DNA from 4 places in the Streptomyces sp. NPDC029169 genome. Region 2 is predicted to be linked to each of the others. Evidence: riboswitches for the same ligand, from Rfam matches in the RefSeq annotation. Region 2 holds a riboswitch; each other region holds the start of a gene.
The links. A riboswitch is a leader RNA that binds a small molecule or an ion and turns the genes downstream of it on or off. The one in region 2 is predicted to bind cyclic di-AMP.
Positions count from the first base shown of each region.

Region 1: another riboswitch for cyclic di-AMP. It lies ahead of ACZ4VI_RS18025 (transglycosylase family protein); the one in region 2 lies ahead of ACZ4VI_RS03435 (M23 family metallopeptidase).
Region 3: another riboswitch for cyclic di-AMP. It lies ahead of ACZ4VI_RS16915 (M23 family metallopeptidase); the one in region 2 lies ahead of ACZ4VI_RS03435 (M23 family metallopeptidase).
Region 4: another riboswitch for cyclic di-AMP. It lies ahead of ACZ4VI_RS25715 (transglycosylase SLT domain-containing protein); the one in region 2 lies ahead of ACZ4VI_RS03435 (M23 family metallopeptidase).

Region 1 is NZ_JBVHXA010000008.1:233,722-237,925, reverse strand. Features, by position in the region: gene eno (phosphopyruvate hydratase) at 1-881, opposite strand, end outside; gene ACZ4VI_RS18025 (transglycosylase family protein) at 1,177-1,872, opposite strand; cyclic di-AMP (ydaO/yuaA leader) riboswitch at 1,876-2,051, opposite strand; gene ACZ4VI_RS18020 (transglycosylase family protein) at 2,317-3,273, opposite strand; gene ACZ4VI_RS18015 (cytochrome P450 family protein) at 3,388-4,204, opposite strand, start outside.
Region 2 is NZ_JBVHXA010000001.1:792,915-797,118, reverse strand. Features, by position in the region: gene ACZ4VI_RS03445 (aspartate aminotransferase family protein) at 1-573, shown strand, start outside; gene ACZ4VI_RS03440 (tyrosine-protein phosphatase) at 716-1,528, opposite strand; cyclic di-AMP (ydaO/yuaA leader) riboswitch at 1,921-2,075, shown strand; gene ACZ4VI_RS03435 (M23 family metallopeptidase) at 2,080-3,051, shown strand; gene ACZ4VI_RS03430 (SGNH/GDSL hydrolase family protein) at 3,211-4,005, shown strand; gene ACZ4VI_RS03425 (STM4011 family radical SAM protein) at 4,006-4,204, opposite strand, start outside.
Region 3 is NZ_JBVHXA010000007.1:367,853-372,056, forward strand. Features, by position in the region: gene ACZ4VI_RS16905 (MFS transporter) at 1-504, shown strand, start outside; gene ACZ4VI_RS16910 (PP2C family protein-serine/threonine phosphatase) at 639-1,919, shown strand; cyclic di-AMP (ydaO/yuaA leader) riboswitch at 2,160-2,307, shown strand; gene ACZ4VI_RS16915 (M23 family metallopeptidase) at 2,319-3,410, shown strand; gene ACZ4VI_RS16920 (PrsW family intramembrane metalloprotease) at 3,467-4,204, opposite strand, start outside.
Region 4 is NZ_JBVHXA010000015.1:127,865-132,068, reverse strand. Features, by position in the region: gene ACZ4VI_RS25720 (phosphocholine-specific phospholipase C) at 1-1,894, shown strand, start outside; cyclic di-AMP (ydaO/yuaA leader) riboswitch at 2,208-2,367, shown strand; gene ACZ4VI_RS25715 (transglycosylase SLT domain-containing protein) at 2,370-3,233, shown strand; gene ACZ4VI_RS25710 (phosphoribosyltransferase family protein) at 3,257-4,204, opposite strand, start outside.

The DNA of each region.
Region 1 (4,204 bases), on a different contig from region 2:
TCCCAGTCGTCCTCGAACAGCGGGTCCTCGATGGAGACCAGCGGGTACGCGGAGACGAGCTCCTCGTAGTACTCGGTCATCTCGGCGGCCGAGCGGGACTTGCCCTCGAACTCGTACGAGCCGTCCTTGTAGAACTCGGAAGCGGCGACGTCGAGCGCCAGCGCGATGTCCTTGCCCGGGGCGTAGCCGGCCTGCTTGATGGCCTCCAGGATGAGGTCGAGCGCCTCGCGGTTGGAGTCCAGGTTCGGGGCGAAGCCGCCCTCGTCGCCGAGGCCGGTGGACAGGCCCTTGGTCTTCAGGACGGACTTGAGGGTGTGGTAGACCTCGGTGCCCCAGCGCAGGGCCTCGGAGAAGGACTCCGCGCCGATCGGCGCGATCATGAACTCCTGGATGTCCACGTTGGAGTCGGCGTGCGAGCCGCCGTTCAGGATGTTCATCATCGGAACGGGCAGCAGGTGCGCGTTCGGGCCGCCGAGGTAGCGGAAGAGCGGGAGGTCGGAGGCCTCGGACGCGGCGTGCGCGACGGCGAGGGAGACGCCGAGGATGGCGTTGGCGCCGAGGGAGGCCTTGTTGTCCGTGGCGTCCAGGTCGAACATGGCCTGGTCGATCAGGCGCTGCTCGGTGGCGTCGTAGCCGACGAGCTCCGGCCCGATCTGCTCGATCACGGCGAGGACGGCCTTCTCGACGCCCTTGCCCTGGTAGCGGTTCTTGTCTCCGTCACGGAGCTCAATGGCCTCGAACGCACCGGTGGAGGCACCGGACGGAACGGCAGCACGGCCGGTGCTGCCGTCGTCGAGGCCGACCTCGACCTCGACCGTGGGGTTGCCTCGGGAGTCCAGGATTTCCCGGGCTACGACGACGTCGATGGACGGCACGAGCATCTCCTTCTGGGATGTGACGCTGGATGTGACGCTGCGATGCAAAGTCGCTTCGGCCTTGCGACAAGAGCCTAACCGGCTCCCGGGCTCCAGCCAGCCGGGCGCCCGCCCCCTGGGACGAAAAAGGACCCAAGGGCATGCATCCGGGGGCAAAAGACCCGTACCTACTCATGGGTAACGCTGAACGGGCGGAACCCCGGCCCGGAGCGCACGGGGGGAGTCGCTCCGGACCGGGGTGGTCACCGCGGGAGGGTCGTGGGACCCGTGTGAGCCGCCGGACTCACACGAGCCGCCGGGCTCACTTCAGGTGAAGCTGCTGGCCCGGGTAGATCAGGTCGGCGTCCTCGACGACGTCCTTGTTGAGCTCGAAGAGCTTCTCCCAGCCGCCCTTGACGTCGTGGGCGGCGGCGATCTTGCTCAGGGTGTCACCGGCGACGACCTTGTACTCGCCGTCACCCTTCTTGACCTTCTTGCCGGCCGGGGTGGTGACGGTCTTCTTGGACTCGGCCTTCTTGGACTCGGCCTTCGGGGCGGTCCGCTGCTCGCTGCGGGTCGTCGGCTGCTCGGCCTGACGCTCCGGCTGCTGCGGGGCGCTCTGCTCGGCGGCGCCGCCGTCGTACGCGGCGTTGGAGAGGCCGACGCCGCAGCTCGGCCAGGCACCCTTGCCCTGGCCGGCCAGGACCTTCTCGGCGATCGTGATCTGCTGCGACTTCGAGGCCTGGTCGGCGGTGGCGGCGTACGCGGTGCCACCGTAGGCGGCCCAGGTGGAGGCGGCGAACTGCAGGCCGCCGTAGTAGCCGTTGCCGGTGTTGATGGACCAGTTGCCGCCGGACTCGCACTGGGCGACGGTGTCCCACTCGGAGGTGGTGGCGGCCGAGGCGGACCCGGCGGTCATCAGCGGGGCGGCGACGGCGACACCGGCGACACCGGCGAGGGCGACGGCGCGGGTGGCCTTGGAGGGACGACGGTGTTTGCCCTTGGCGGAAAACAGCATGGGACTTCTCCTCACCGACGCCTACGAGGTGAGCTGTCGGGTTCGGGCCATGTGAGTTGCCCGGCCGCGCGACCCAGCGCGCGGCTTCACCCCAAGCCGGTCCGTCGGCCGTCTGTCTCAACGGCCGGGGACGGCACTTACCTTGGGTCCCCCGCTCCTGCCTTCGGCGCATGACGCGACGACTGTTCCCATCGGCCGACGGCAGGATTCGGCGTACCGGTCGACGGGGCCCGCGGTGGCGAGCGGTGACGACCGTAGACACAGACCCGGGGGAAGTTCAAAGACGCCCATGGGGGACAAAACGCCCCTACTCGCTTCGGGACGAAGGGTGTTTACGCAGGTGAGAGGTGACGGAAGCAGAGTTTGCGGACGAGGCGCGCCAGTTGAGACAAAGAGACTCATGTCTCACTTGAACAGAACCGGACATACGACCCCGAACTGCCCCTACTTCGGGGCTGTCTCGCTCACGAGGTCGATGTCGAGGTCGAGGCTCTGGCCAGGGAGGATGAGGTCGGGGTCGTCGCCCACCGTCGCGCGGTTGGCGTCGTAGAGGGCACTCCAGCCACCCGGGAGCTCGTTCTCCTGGGCGATCTCGGTGAGGTTGTCGCCCGGCTTGACGGTGTATTCGCCGATAGCGTCCCGAATGTTCCGAGAAGCCCTGTTGTCCGGAGTGTCCCTACTGCCGTCCGGATTCATCGAATCCGCGCCAGGTGCCGGCACATCGGACGGGGAGGCATGTCGGCCCGTTTCAGGCGCCTTGTCCGTATGACCCGTCTCCTCCGGGGCGGCGTCACCACGGTGCTTGCCGGTGCCCTCGGTCACGGGCGCGGACGGCGTGACGGTCGGGGACGGGGCCCCGGGGGTCGCAGAGGCGTCCGGCTGTGCGGGCGCGGCCGAGGGGCTGGAGGAAGGACTGGAAGAGGCCTCGGAGTCGGCCGGGAGGCCGACGGTCCGGTTCGACTCCGGGAGCGGACCCGTGGGCTCCACCGGCGTGACGGCCGGACCGGGGTCGACATCGGGCGTGGCGCCGCCCTTCGTGAGCCCGGCGATCGGGGCACAGGTCGCCCACTGCGTGTCACCCGCGGCGAACGCCTTCTCGGCCACCGCGATCTGCTGGGCACGGCTGGCGAGGTCCGCGCTCGTCGCGTACGCCAGACCGCCGTACCTCTCCCAGGTCTCCTGGGTGAACTGGAGCCCGCCGTAGAGCCCGTTGCCGAAGTGGGCGCTCCACAGGCCGCCCGACTCGCACTCGGCGACGCGGTCCCAGGTCGCGGCATCGGCGGCGGAGGCCGAGCCCGCACCCAGGAGGGGCAGCGCGAGGGCCGATCCCGTCACGCCTGCGGCGACGACGATGGCGGGTGCCTGGCGGGGTCTGCGGTGTCGTCCGTTCCCGGAGCGCATGCGGAGCTGCCTTTCGCGTGACTGCTGAGGTGACGGTGAACGTAGCGGCATTCGAACGTCAGTCACAAGTCGATGCAGCGGAGATCACGTAAAAGTCACAGTCTTGACGACCCGTCAGTTCGCAACTGGTGCGAACTCGACAGGAAGCGTGCGCAATCCACGCATGATGAGCCCGCCGCGCCACCGCAGATCGGCAGGATCGACGGCAAGTCGCAGGTCGGGCAGGCGAGTCAGCAGCGTCGCGAGCGCGATCTGCCCTTCGAGCCTGGCGAGCGGGGCGCCGATGCAGTAGTGGATGCCGTGCCCGTAGCCGAGGTGCTGGTTGTCGCGCCGGGACAGATCGAGCGTGTCCGGCTCGTCGAAGCGCGCCGGGTCGCGGTCGGCGGCGGCCAGCACGACGAGGACCGGGTCGCCGGCCGGGATCTCCTGCCCGCCGATCGTCAGCGGCTCCATGGCGTACCGCCAGGTCGCCAGCTCCACCGGCCCGTCGTAGCGCAGCAGCTCCTCGACGCCGGTCTCCAGGAGGTCCCGTTCCCCGGCGGCGAGCGAGGCCTGGAGGCGGGCGCGCTGGTCGGGATGGCGAAGCAGGGCGTACACCCCGTTCCCGACCAGGTTGACGGTGGTCTCGAAGCCGGCGAAGAGAAGGATGAAGGCCATCGCGGCGGCCTCGTTCTCGGTGAGGTGCTCGCCGTGGTCGGAGGCCTTGATGAGCCCAGAGATCAGGTCGTCGCCGGGATCGAGCCGCTTGCGGTGGATCAGCTCCGCGAGATAGCCGCGCATCTTCTTGACCGACCGCGCCACCCCGCCGCGCGGCCCTCCGCCGTGCCGGATCATCATCCCGGCCCAGTCCCGGAAGTCGTCCTGGTCCTCGCGCGGCACTCCGAGCAGGTCGCAGATGGCGTAGATGGGCAGCGGGAAGGCGAACTCGTGG
Region 2 (4,204 bases):
TACGTGCCGGTCGGCGCGACGCTCGGCAAGGACTGGATCTTCAAGAAGGTCTACTCGTCCATGGACCGCGTCCTCGTCCACTCCGCCAGCTTCGGCTCGAACGCCCAGGCGATGGCCGCCGGGCTCGCCGTGCTCTCGGTCATGGAGAACGAGGGGACGGTGGCGCACGCGCGCCGGATCGGCGAGCTGCTGTCCTCGCGCCTGAGGGAGCTCGTGCCGCGCTACGAGCTGCTGCACGAGATCCGCGGGCGCGGGCTGATGATCGGGATCGAGTTCGGGCGGCCCTCGTCACTCGGGCTGCGCAGCCGGTGGACGATGCTGCAGGCGGCCCGGAAGGGTCTCTTCGCACAGATGGTCGTGGTGCCGCTGCTCCAGCGCCACCGGATCCTGACGCAGGTGTCGGGGGACCATCTGGAGGTGATCAAGCTGATTCCGCCACTGATCATCGACGAGGCGGACGTGGACCGCTTCGTGACCGCGTTCACGGCCGTGATGGACGACGCCCACGGTGGTGGCGGGCTGATGTGGGACTTCGGAAAGACGCTGGTCAAGCAGGCGGTCGCGCAGCGCTGATTCCCCGAGCGTGATCCGATCGTCCGGGCCGGCCGGTCCGAGCCGGTAGAGGCGCAGAGCCCCGTCGCCGAGCTGTGCCTCGGCGGCGGCGCCCCGCATCTGCGCTGAGCCATTCGAAAGGGGCCGATATGTCCGATTAGGGTCACGCCTCGACGACGAGGCGCTCGCGCAGCCGCGCGCGGGTCTCCGGGGCGAGCTTCAGGCCGTCGGTGAGGTAGCTCTCCACCGTTCCCCAGGTCTGCTCCATCGTCTCGAACGCGGCCCGCAGATACTCCACCCGCGCGTCGAACAGCGGGCTGATCAGCTCCATCACCTCGGGCGACATCGCGTCCGCGGAGGTGGAGCTGCGGCGCACCTTGTAGCGGCGGTGCGGATCGTTCGACTTCACGTAGTCGGCCTCGATCGCCTCGCGCTCGACACCCACCGCGAGCAGCGAGATGGCGATGGACAGGCCCGCCCGGTCCTTGCCGGCCGCGCAGTGCATGAGCGCGGGGACGCTGTCCTCGGCCAGTGCGTGCAGGACGCGGCTGTGCTCCGCCGTCCGCTCAACCATCATCTTCCGGTACGAATTGGACATTCGCTCGGCCGCCTTGCCGTCACCGAGGATGCCGCGGAGCTGCTCCAGCTCGCCGCTCCTGACCAGCTTCCAGAACTCCTTGCCGTCGGCCGGGTCGTTGAGCGGGATGTTCACGTTCCGTACACCGGGAAGTTCGACATCCGGGCCCTCTATCTTGAGGTCGGCCAGATTGCGGAAGTCGAAGATCGTGTGGAGCCCGAGGGCCGAGAGGAATGCGGCGTCCTCCTCGGTGGCGTGCGCGAGGTGGCCACTGCGGAAGAGGCGTCCGAATCGCACCGAATTGCCGTCCACGGTCGGCAGTCCGCCCACGTCCCGGAAGTTGCGTACCCCGGTGAGCTCGGGTTCGGTCGACGGGACCTGCGGCAGCTGCTGCGTCACGAGTGCTCCTGAAGGTTGACGGATCGAGATCACTTCCGGATCGATTCCTCGGGCAATCATCCCGGGTGGCGCGGCCCCCGTGCACCCCTGGGCAGAGGAATGGGTGTTCTGTCCGAATTGGGCCGTTAGGTATAACGCGCCCTGGTTGCAGGGGAGATGGGATTCGGTGCGTGAGCAGCGTCATATCAGTGACGGAACGTGCCTGATCGTCTTCCGTAATCCCCTTACCGGAAAAGGAAATCGAGGTTCCGTCATCCACGGAGGGTGACCGGAATTCGGCGTAAATATCACGCCCCGGATTGCGAAGAGAAACCGGCGGCTTGTTCGCCTCGACCCGCTCGTCTAGCGTCACCGTCACTCCGGTCGGACCGCCGAATCCTGCCACCGTCCGGAATCCGCACCCACCCACGTACGGCAGGAGCGGGGGACCCAGGTAGTACGCCGTTCCGGTCGTGCCGGACGGCTCGGGGTAAAGCCGCGTGAAAACGCGGCCGGACATCTCCAGTCCGAACCCGACAGCTCACCTCGCAGGCGACGGAGAGGAATTCGCCATGCCCGCGAAGGGTAAGCACCGCCGTCCCAAGGTCAACCCGATCACGCGCGGATTCGTCGCCGCCGGTACCGGTGGCGCCGTCGTCGCCCTGCCTCTGCTCGGTGCGACCGGAGCCCACGCCGCCGACAAGGCCGCCCCGTCCGTGACGCCCGAGCAGGCCGTCGCCGCGGCCCCCGCCGCTCCTGCGAAGGCCGCGCCCGCCAAGGCCCCGGCCGCCAAGCCGAAGACGTACTCCGTCGTCCCCGGCGACTACCTGTCGAAGATCGCCGCCGAGCACCACCTCGCGGGTGGCTGGAAGAAGCTCTACGCGGACAACCGCGAGGTCGTCGGCGAGAACCCGTCGCTCATCTTCCCCGGCATGAAGCTCACCCTCGGCGCCAAGTCGAAGGCGAAGGCGGCGCCCAAGGCCCCGGCCCCCAAGGCCGCCCCGAAGGCCGCGCCCAAGGCGGAGAAGTCCTCCACCGGCTCGGGCGAGTCCCGCAGCTCGCGCTCCACCGAGCGCAGCACGGTGGAGTCCACCCAGGCCGCCCCGGCTGCTCCGGCCGCCCCCGCGCAGACCTCGTCCTCCGGCTGGGTCGCCCCGGTCGGCGGCGGCGTCTCCACCCCGTACCGGGCCTCCGGCTCGATGTGGTCCTCCGGCTACCACACCGGTGTCGACTTCATGGCCTCCTCCGGCACCTCGGTCAAGGCCGTCGGCGCGGGCACCGTCCACTCCGCCGGCTGGAGCGGCGCCTACGGCAACGAGGTCGTCATCCAGCACGCCGACGGCACGTACTCCCAGTACGCGCACCTCTCCTCCCTCTCCGTCTCCGCGGGCCAGACCGTCTCCGGCGGCCAGGAGATCGGCCTGTCCGGCTCGACCGGCAACTCCAGCGGTCCGCACCTGCACTTCGAGATCCGCACCGGACCGAGCTACGGCTCGGACATCGACCCGCTGGCGTACCTTCGCCAGCACGGCGTCGGTATCTGACACACCAGCAGCACCCCGCAGGGGCCCGGCACTTCCGTGTGCCGGGCCCCCGCGGCGTATTCCGGCTTGGTGGAATCTTGACCGGTGGCGTATATCACCCGGCGTCAACCCTTCCTTACGGTCGCGTAGGTCACATCCGTAAGGGAAAGATGTGCTCCTGTGGCAGACGATTCGAGATCAGAGAACACGCACGCATTCGGGTCGTACGCGGCGATCGGCGACAGCTTCACCGAGGGCGTGGGCGACCCCGGGCCCGACGGGAAGTACGTCGGCTGGGCAGACCGTTTCGCGGTCCTGCTCGCCGACCGACTGCCGGAGCACGACGCATTCCGTTACGCCAACCTCGCCGTACGCGGCCGGCTTCTCGACCAGATCGTGGAGGAGCAGGTCCCCAGGGCGAAGGAGCTCGGCCCCGACCTGGTGAGCTTCTGCGCGGGCGGCAACGACATCATCCGCCCCGGCACCGACCCCGACGACGTCGCCGAGCGCTTCGAGCGCGCCGTCGCCGATCTGACGTCGGCCGTCGGCACGGTGATGGTGACGACCGGCTTCGACACCCGCGACGTCCCCGTCCTCAGGCATCTGCGCGGCAAGATCGCCACGTACACGGCCCACGTCCGGGCCATCGCCGACCGCTACGACTGCCCGGTCCTCGACCTGTGGTCGCTCAAGTCCGTGCAGGACAGGCGGGCCTGGGACGACGACCGGCTGCACCTTTCGCCCGAGGGTCACACCCGGGTCGCGCTGCGCGCCGCCCAGGTCCTCGGCATGGACGTACCGGCCGACCCGGACCAGCCTTGGCCGCCGCTCCCGCCGCGCGGCACGCTGGAGGTGCGCCGCGACGACATCCACTGGGCCAAGGAGTACCTGGTCCCGTGGATCGGCCGGCGCCTGCGGGGCGAGAGCTCGGGCGACCACGTGGCCGCCAAGCGCCCCGACCTCATGCCGCTTTAGTCACCGGGAGGACGCCGGGATCCGCTCCAGGACACCGCCCGCGAACACGTCGTACAGCGGCAGCGTCTCCAGATGGACGTAGCCGATGTGGCAGTCGCAGACGGCGAGCGGACAGGCGCGCGGGCGCAGGGCGGCACGGTACGAACCGTCGTACAGGTTGCCGAGCTCGGCCTTCACGAAGTGGCAGCGGCGCACGGTC
Region 3 (4,204 bases), on a different contig from region 2:
TATCTGGCGCTGCCGCTCGCGGCGGGCGGCACGGCGGCGACGACCGCGCTGTTCGTGGTCTCGGCGCTCGTGGCGCTCGCCGGTCAGCTGCGGATCACTGCCTGGTGCAGGCGCCGGCTGAGCCGGGAGCGGTGTCTGGTCCTGGGACTCGCGCTGATGGGCGGGGCGTTCCTGCTGCCGGTGGCCGTGCCGGGACTCGGGGGCCTGCTGCTGTGCGCGGCGGTCCTGGCCGTCGCGAACGCGGTGCTGTACCCGTACGAGATGGACACGGTCGTCGCGCTCTCGGGCGGGCGGTGGGTGGCCACCCACTACGGGCTCTACAACACCGTCTGCGGGATCGGGATCACGCTCGGGAACCTGGGTACGGGTGTCCTGCTCGACGTCACGGGGTGGTCGGCGACGCCGTGGCTGGTGCTGTGCGCGGTCGGGCTCGTGTGTGCGGGCGCGGTACGGGCGCTGGGGCGGGGCGGGCGGCTGGGCGGGCGGCTGGGCGGGGGTGGATGACGCGTCGTAGTTGAGCCCGGTGTCCCCCACTTGGCCGAGTGGGGGTCGCCGCGCGGCGCGGCTCCCGCCACCCTGGGGAGGGCGCGGTACCGTCCGTCGCCGTCGCCGCGTACGGACCGGGCAGGAGAGCACAGGTGGGGCAGGGGCAGGGGCAGGGTCAGGGACGAGGACGGAACCAGGGACGGAACCAGGGGCGGAACCAGGGCCGGAACCAGGGACGGAATCAGGGACGCAGCCAGGGGCGGAACCAGGGCCGGAACCAAGGGCAGGGGCGGGGAGAGCCGAACGGGCGCCCCGGGCCGCGCGCCGAGCAGGCTCGCCGGTTCATCCGCGCCCTGCCCCCGCTCGTCATCCTCGGCGGTGTCGTCTTCGACCTCTCCACCCCGCCCTCGTACACGGCCTCCCCGATGTTCTCGGCCGCGCCGCTCATCGCGGCCCCGTTCTTCTCGATGCTGACGACGCTCCTCACCGGCATCGCCGCGGTCCTCGCCGGCGTCGGTCTGCACGTCTACAACGACACCGTCACCGATGTCCCCTCCCTTATCGAGATGTTGACCGTCGTCACCGTCGCCGGCCTCGCCCTGCTCATCAACGGGGTCGTCCGGCGCAGCGGGCAGCGGCTCGCCTCGGCGCGGGTGATCGCCGAGACCGCGCAGAAGGCCGTCCTGCCGACGCCCGCCGAGCGGATCGGTGGGCTCCACGTCGCGGCCCGCTACGAGGCCGCGCAGGCGGACGCGTTCATCGGCGGCGACCTGTTCGCCGTCCAGGACACGCCGTACGGGGTACGGCTCGTGGTCGGCGACGTGCGGGGCAAGGGGCTCGACGCCGTCGAGGCGGTCGCTGTCGTGATCGGCGCCTTCCGGGAGGCGGCCGAGCAGGAGGCGACCCTGGAGGGCGTCGCGCAGCGCCTCGAGCGGGCGCTGGCCCGGGAGGGCACGCGCCGCTCCGGCCTCGACGCCTTCGAGGGGTTCACCACCGCAGTCCTGGCCGAGATCCCGCGCGGGCGCGGGCGCGTACGGGTGGTCAACCGCGGCCACCCCGAGCCGCTGCTGCTGTACGCGGACGGGGGCGTGGCGCTCCTGGAGCCGACCGAGCCCGCGCTGCCGCTCGGCATGGGCGAGCTGGCCGCCTGGCCGGACCGGGCCGACGAGGCCCCGTACCCGCCGGGCGCGACGCTGCTCGTCTACACCGACGGTCTCTCGGAGGCGCGCGACGCCTCGGGGGCCTTCTACGAACCGGCCGAGCGGCTCGCCGGGCGGATCTTCCCGGGGCCGGAGGAGCTGCTCGACGCGCTCGTCGACGACGTCCGCCGGTACACGGGCGGCGGCGCCCAGGACGACATGGCGCTGCTGGCGGTGAGCCGGCCGGGGGCGGGGCAGCCGGAGCGGCGCCGCACGATGCCGGTGGTGCCGTGACCACCCGTACGTGACCACCCGTACGTGACCATCCGTAGTGGAGAGGTACCGCTGCGATAACAATTGACGCACCGTCAGTTCCCAGGTCCCGGCAAAGGTCCGTACTGAAGCGGGATCAAATCGGGCTGTACTGGCTCAATCTCGCGAATGATCAACCGGAACGGCTTGGAATCCGGCCCTCGTGTCTATTAACGTTCGATAACGCAGCGCGGTCGTCCCAGCCGTCGCAAGAGACGGCACCGTGCGCACGCGCCGAATCCTGAAAAGGAACCGGGGAACCACCACTTGGGGTGAATCGGGCACCGTCGCACCCGTGCGGCACAGCCCGTAGGAGACCTTCCTGCTCCGAACCCGTCAGCTAACCCGGTAGGCGAGAAGGAAGGAAAGGAGCACGCCTCCGTGGCGTCCAACACCCCTGCCCCCGAAGCCCACTTCGATGCGTTCGGTGCCTCGGGCACCGCCGGGACGGACGACGACGCGACGGCGTGGGGGGAGTGGAACCCCACCGAGGACTCCCTGCGGCAGCAGTCCCGTTCGGGTGGCCGCCACCGCGTCGTGAAGCAGCGCTCCGGCTTCGCCCGCTCCTCCACCGTCCTCGGCGTCGGTGTCATCGCGGCCGTCGGCGCGGGCGGCATGGCGACCGCCCAGGACAAGGCCCCGGTCTCGATATCGCTCCCCGACCTCGACCTGCCGGACGCCTCCGAGCTGCCCGGCGTCGGCGAGCTCATCTCCGACGAGGACGGCGCGGACGGTACGGACGGTTCGGGCTCCGGGACGAACAACCCCCAGCCGCTCACGGCGAACCTCGCCCTGCCGGCCGACAGCGCCGGGCAGGCCGGGGGCTCCTCCGCCTCGACGGCGGACGCCGGTGAGGCGCTGCGTGCCCGCATCCTCCAGCAGGCCGAGCAGCAGCAGGCCTCCGCCGACGCCGCCGAGAAGGCCGCGGCGGAGAAGGCGGCCGCCGAGAAGGCCGCGGCGGAGGCGGCGGCCAAGGCGGACGCGGCCGAGAAGGCGGCGGCCGAGGCGAAGCGGAAGGCCGAGGAGGAGGCGGCGGCGAAGGCCGAGGCGGAGCGCCTGGCGAAGCTCGCCGCGAGCTACGCGCTGCCCACGTCCTCGTACACCCTCACCTCCACCTACGGCCAGTCCGGCTCCATGTGGTCCTCCGGCTACCACACCGGCCTCGACTTCGCGGCGCCCACCGGCACCCCGATCAAGGCGGTGCACGGCGGCACGATCAAGTCGGCGGGCTGGTCCGGCTCATACGGCTACCGGATCGTCCTGGAACTGGAGGACGGTACGGAGGTCTGGTACGCGCACCTGTCCTCGATGACGGTGAGCGTGGGCCAGTCGGTGGGCACCGGCGACACGATCGGCCGCGTGGGCGCGACCGGCAATGTGACCGGCCCGCACCTGCACCTGGAGGTCCACACCCCGGGCGGCGACGGCATCGACCCGGCGGCCTGGCTGGCGAGCAAGGGCCTCTCGGTCTGATCCTCTGACGCGGCGCCGGGCGGCGGGGTCGCACCCTTCGCGTCGCAGGGCCTGCCTCAGCTCCGGTACGGGTTGTAGCCGCCGTAGTCCAGGTACTGCGGCGGCGCCCACACCCGGCCCGTCGCCCGGGCCGCGTAGGTCAGGGCGGGGGAGGCGACCGGTTTGCGCTGCCAGAGGTGGTGGAGCAGCTCCTGCTCGCGCGCCGTGAAGTCCGGGACCGGCGCGCCGCGCTGGGCGCGGTGGCGCAGGAAGGCGAGGGTCGTCGCGAACGCCTCGTACTCGTTGACCGTGGTGGCGGCCGGCTTGCCGTAGGCACGGCGGGCGTAGTCGCGGGCCATGGAGCGGGCCCGCATCGAGGAGAGCGCGAGCGGCTCGGCGGGCGAGAGCCAGCCGGCCGCCGCGTACGCCGGGAGCTGCCCGGATATCGTGCGCAGCTCCCGCTGCCTGCTCCATATCGCGAGCCAGGTCAGCAGGCCGAAGGCGGGCACCATGAGCATGCCGTAGACCAGGATGAAGCCGAACGGGCCGAGGAGGGTCGCGGAGCCGTTCCACAGCGCATGCATGAGCATGGCGAGGAGCAGTCCGGCAAGGGGCAGCAGCGTCCGGCGCACCCGCAGGAACCTCCGGCGGGAGGTGGCGAGGGCGGCGAAAGCGAAGCCGAGGCCGGTGAAGACGGTGAAGAGCGGATGCGCGAACGGCGACATCACGATCCGTACGAAGAAGGTGCCCGCGGTCATGGAGCCGAGGCCGTCGGAGCCGAGATCCTGGTCCTCTCCGAAGGCGTTGCCGAGATA
Region 4 (4,204 bases), on a different contig from region 2:
CGTGATCCTCATGCAGGAGAACCGCAGCTTCGACCACTACTTCGGCAGGCTGCGCGGCGTCCGCGGCTTCGGCGACCGGGCCGCGGGCAACACCCCAGGCGGCTGGGGCACCTTCAACCAGCCCAACTGGGGCGGCCGGCAGTACCCGTGGAAGCTGAGCGCCACCCCACCGGCGGGCGGCGTCGACGGCGAGACCCTGGCCCAGTGCAACGGCGACCTCCCGCACAGCTGGACCTCCCAGCACGCGGCGTGGAACAAGGGCCGGATGGACAACTGGGTCACGGGCGTCGGCAACACCCGCACCCTCGGCTATCTCGACCGCGGCGACATCCCCTTCCACTACGCCCTCGCCGACAACTACACCGTCTGCGACGCGTACTTCTGCTCGGCGCTCAGCGCCACAGGGCCCAACCGCACCTTCCTGTGGAGCGGCAAGATCGACGCCGCCAGCAAGGACGGCGGCGAGGAGTCCGGGCTGACCTGGGAGACGTACGCCGAGGCGCTCCAGCGGGCCGGCGTGAGCTGGAAGGTCTACCAGAACGCCCAGGACAACTACGGCGACAACGGCCTCGCATACTTCAAGAAGTTCACCGACGCGCGGCCCGGCGACCCGCTGTACGACCGCGGGATGGGTTCGGTGCCGAAGGTCACCGGCTCCACTCCGGACGACATCGCCGCCGCGATCCGCGCCGACGTCGTCGCCGGGACCCTTCCGCAGGTCTCCTGGGTGGTGGCGAGCGAGGCGTTCTCCGAGCACCCCTACGCCCCGCCCGGTGACGGCGCGCACTTCGTGGACCTCGTCTACCGCGCACTGGCCGCGAACCCCGAGGTCTTCGACTCGACGGTACTGTTCCTCAACTACGACGAGAACGACGGGTTCTTCGACCACGTGCCGCCGCCGGTCGCCCCGCCCGGCACCCCCGGCGAGTACATCGACGGCGTGCCGATCGGCCTGGGCTTCCGCGTCCCGATGATCGTCATGTCGCCCTGGACGCGCGGCGGCTGGGTCAGCTCCGAGGTCTTCGACCACACGTCCGTGCTGCGCTTCATGGAGACCTGGACGGCCGCCCTCGGCACCCCCGCCACCTGCCCGAACATCAGCGCCTGGCGGCGGAAGGTGACCGGCGACCTGACGGGTGTCTTCGACTTCGCGCATCCGGTGTACGGCGTCCCCTCGGGCCTCCCGTCCACCGCCAGGGTCATCGGGCAGTCCACCTGCGGCCCGCTGCCCAACCCGGTGCCGCAGGACAATGCCCTGCCCGCGCAGGAGTCCGGCAGCCGCCCGGCGCGCGCCGTGCCGTACCAGGTCAACGGAAACCTCGACCGGTTCGAGTTCGGTGCGGCGGGCAAGATCCTCGCCTGGTTCTCGATGACGAACCAGGGCGCGCAGGCGAAGCGGGCCGCGCACTTCACGATCCACCCGCACCAGCACCGGGACACGGCGGCCTGGCAGTACACGGTCGACCCGGGTGCCACGTCGACGGACTACTTCAACATCGGGCTCGGCTCCGGCTCGGGCAAGTACGACATCTCGATGATGGGCCCCAACCGCTTCCTGCGGCGCTTCATCGGCGACGCCTCGAAGGCGGGCAAGGCGATCGAGGTGGCGGCGCGGTTCGCGACCGAGCCCGGCACCGGGAAGACGGCGATCTGGTTCAAGATGACCAACACCTCCGCCGGGCCGGTGACCTTCACGATCCGCTCGGACGCCTATCGCACGGACGGGCCCTGGACGTACACGGTCCCGGCGAGCTCCTCCCGCGAGGACTTCTTCAACGCCGTCGCGTACAGCAACGGCTGGTACGACTTCACGATCCTCGCCGACATCGACGGCACCTGGTCGCGCCGCTACACCGGTCACATCGAGACGGGGGCCCCGAGCATCACGGGCTGAACGTATTCCCACAGTTCCAGCCAAAAGGGACACAAGGGTATTTACACGCCCTTGTGTCCCTTTTCTCGACCCAGCTGAATTTCCTGGAATGACCGTTTTGGCTTCCCGGGTGACATGAATCACGTGGGGCTGCCTGCGGCCCTCGGGGCACCCCCCTTCCCTTGTACCGCAAGGAAGTTCGGCGCGGTCGGGGCCGCGAGAAACGCGGCGATGAATTCTGTACACATTGCCCACCCGTGCCGAGTCTTGTTCCGGTCGACATTTCTCGCCTACGGTCACCTCGACCCGGACGGAACGCCGAATCCTGCCACCGTCCGATAAACCCCCCATTTACCCGTCGGCAGGAGCGGGGGACCCAGTTTTTTCGCCGGTCCGGATTCCCGGAGCGGCTAGGGGTGAAGCCGCACGCGTGCGGCCGGGCAGCTCCAGCCCTAACCCGACAGCTCACCCCGCAGGCGCCGGAGAGGAATCCTTCATGCCCGCTCACGGTAAGCACCGGCGCCCCAAGCGACGTCCCCTCACCCGCGGTATCGCCCTCGCGAGCACGGGTGGCGCCGCACTGGCCCTCCCCCTCGTCGCCACGGCCACCGCGCACGCGGCGCCCAGCGCGGCCCCCAAGACGGCACCCGTCGAGAAGACCGTCTTCAGCGCGCCCGCGAAGATCGCGGAATCGATTCCCACCGCGCAGAATTCCGCCCCCAAGACCTATACCGTCGTCCGCGGCGACTCCCTTTCCGTGATCGCGGACGAACAGAATGTTCGAGGCGGCTGGAAGGCCCTGTACCGGGCGAATCGCGAAGCTGTCGGTGACAACCCGTCACTTATTCACCCCGGGCTCGAACTCACCCTTCGCGGGAAGTCCGTGAGTGCTCCGAAGAAGCCGGCGTCGCAGCCGAAGTCCTCGGCCCGTAAGTCGAGTACGGACCGGGCCGACCGCTCGCAGCGGGCCGCCGCCCCCGCCAAGGCCGCCCCGGCTGCCAAGGCAGCCCCCGCCGCCAAGCCCGCGGCCAAGAGCTACACCAACGACCTGGACGGCTGGATCCGCGAGTCGCTGGACGTCATGGCGCAGTACGGCATCCCCGGTTCGTACGAGGGGATCCACCGCAACATCATGCGCGAGTCCTCCGGCAACCCGCAGGCCATCAACCTCTGGGACTCCAACGCCGTCAAGGGCACCCCGTCCAAGGGTCTCCTCCAGGTCATCGAGCCGACGTTCCTGGCCTACCACGTGCCGGGCACCTCGATGGACCTCTTCGACCCGGTCGCCAACATCACCGCGGCCTGCAACTATGCGGCGGACCGCTACGGCTCGATCGACAACGTCAACGGGCCGTACTGACAGCCGCTCCTGAGGCACCGGCTCTAGAAGTGGTCGGCGAACCAGCCGGCGGCGAGTTCGCCGACCTGTTCCAGCGTGCCCGGCTCCTCGAAGAGGTGGCCGGCGCCCGGAACGACGACGAGCCGGTTCTCGCAGCGGAGTTGACGCTGGGCCTCCTCGTTCAGGTCGCGTACGAGCGGGTCGTGGCCCCCCACGATCAGCAGTGTGGGGGCGCGTACCTGGGCGAGGCGGGGTCCGGCGAGGTCCGGGCGGCCGCCGCGGGAGACCACGGCGGCCACCTCGGACAGCGGGTCGCCCGCGGCCCACAGCGCTGCCGCGGCGCCGGTGCTGGCTCCGAAGTAGCCGGTGCGCAGCCCGTCGAGGCCGGGCTGCCGGCCCAGCCAGTGCGTGGCCCGGGCCAGCCGGTCGGCCAGTAGCTCCGTGTCGAAGACATTGGCGCGGTCGGCCGCCTCGTCCTCGGTGAGCAGGTCGAACAGGAGCGTCCCGAGACCGGCGCGGTTCAGGCTCTCGGCGACGGCCCGGTTGCGGGGGCTGTGCCGGCTGCTGCCGCTGCCGTGGGCGAACAGCACGACACCCGGGGCGTCGTCGGGCACCACGAGGCGGCCCGCGACCTGCACCTCCCCGGCCGGGATGCGCACCTCCGGGTCCTCGGCGCCCGAGCCCTGACCGGCGTGGTGGCGCTCCAGGCAGGCGACGACCTCCTCGTCCGAGGTCTGTGAGAAGTCCTGGTAGAACTGGCCGATCGCGTAGAAGAACTCCGGCTCGTGGACGCTGACGGCCTCGTCGGCCTCCCGGCCGATCCGCTCCCGCCAGTCGTGCGGCGCGACGGGCACCGCGAGGACGATACGGGCGGCCCCCTGGGCCCGGACGACCCGGCAGGCGGCGACCGCCGTGGCGCCCGTCGCCAGGCCGTCGTCCACGACCACGGCGGTCCGGCCGTCGAGCCGGGCGGCGGGCCGGTCGCCGCGGTA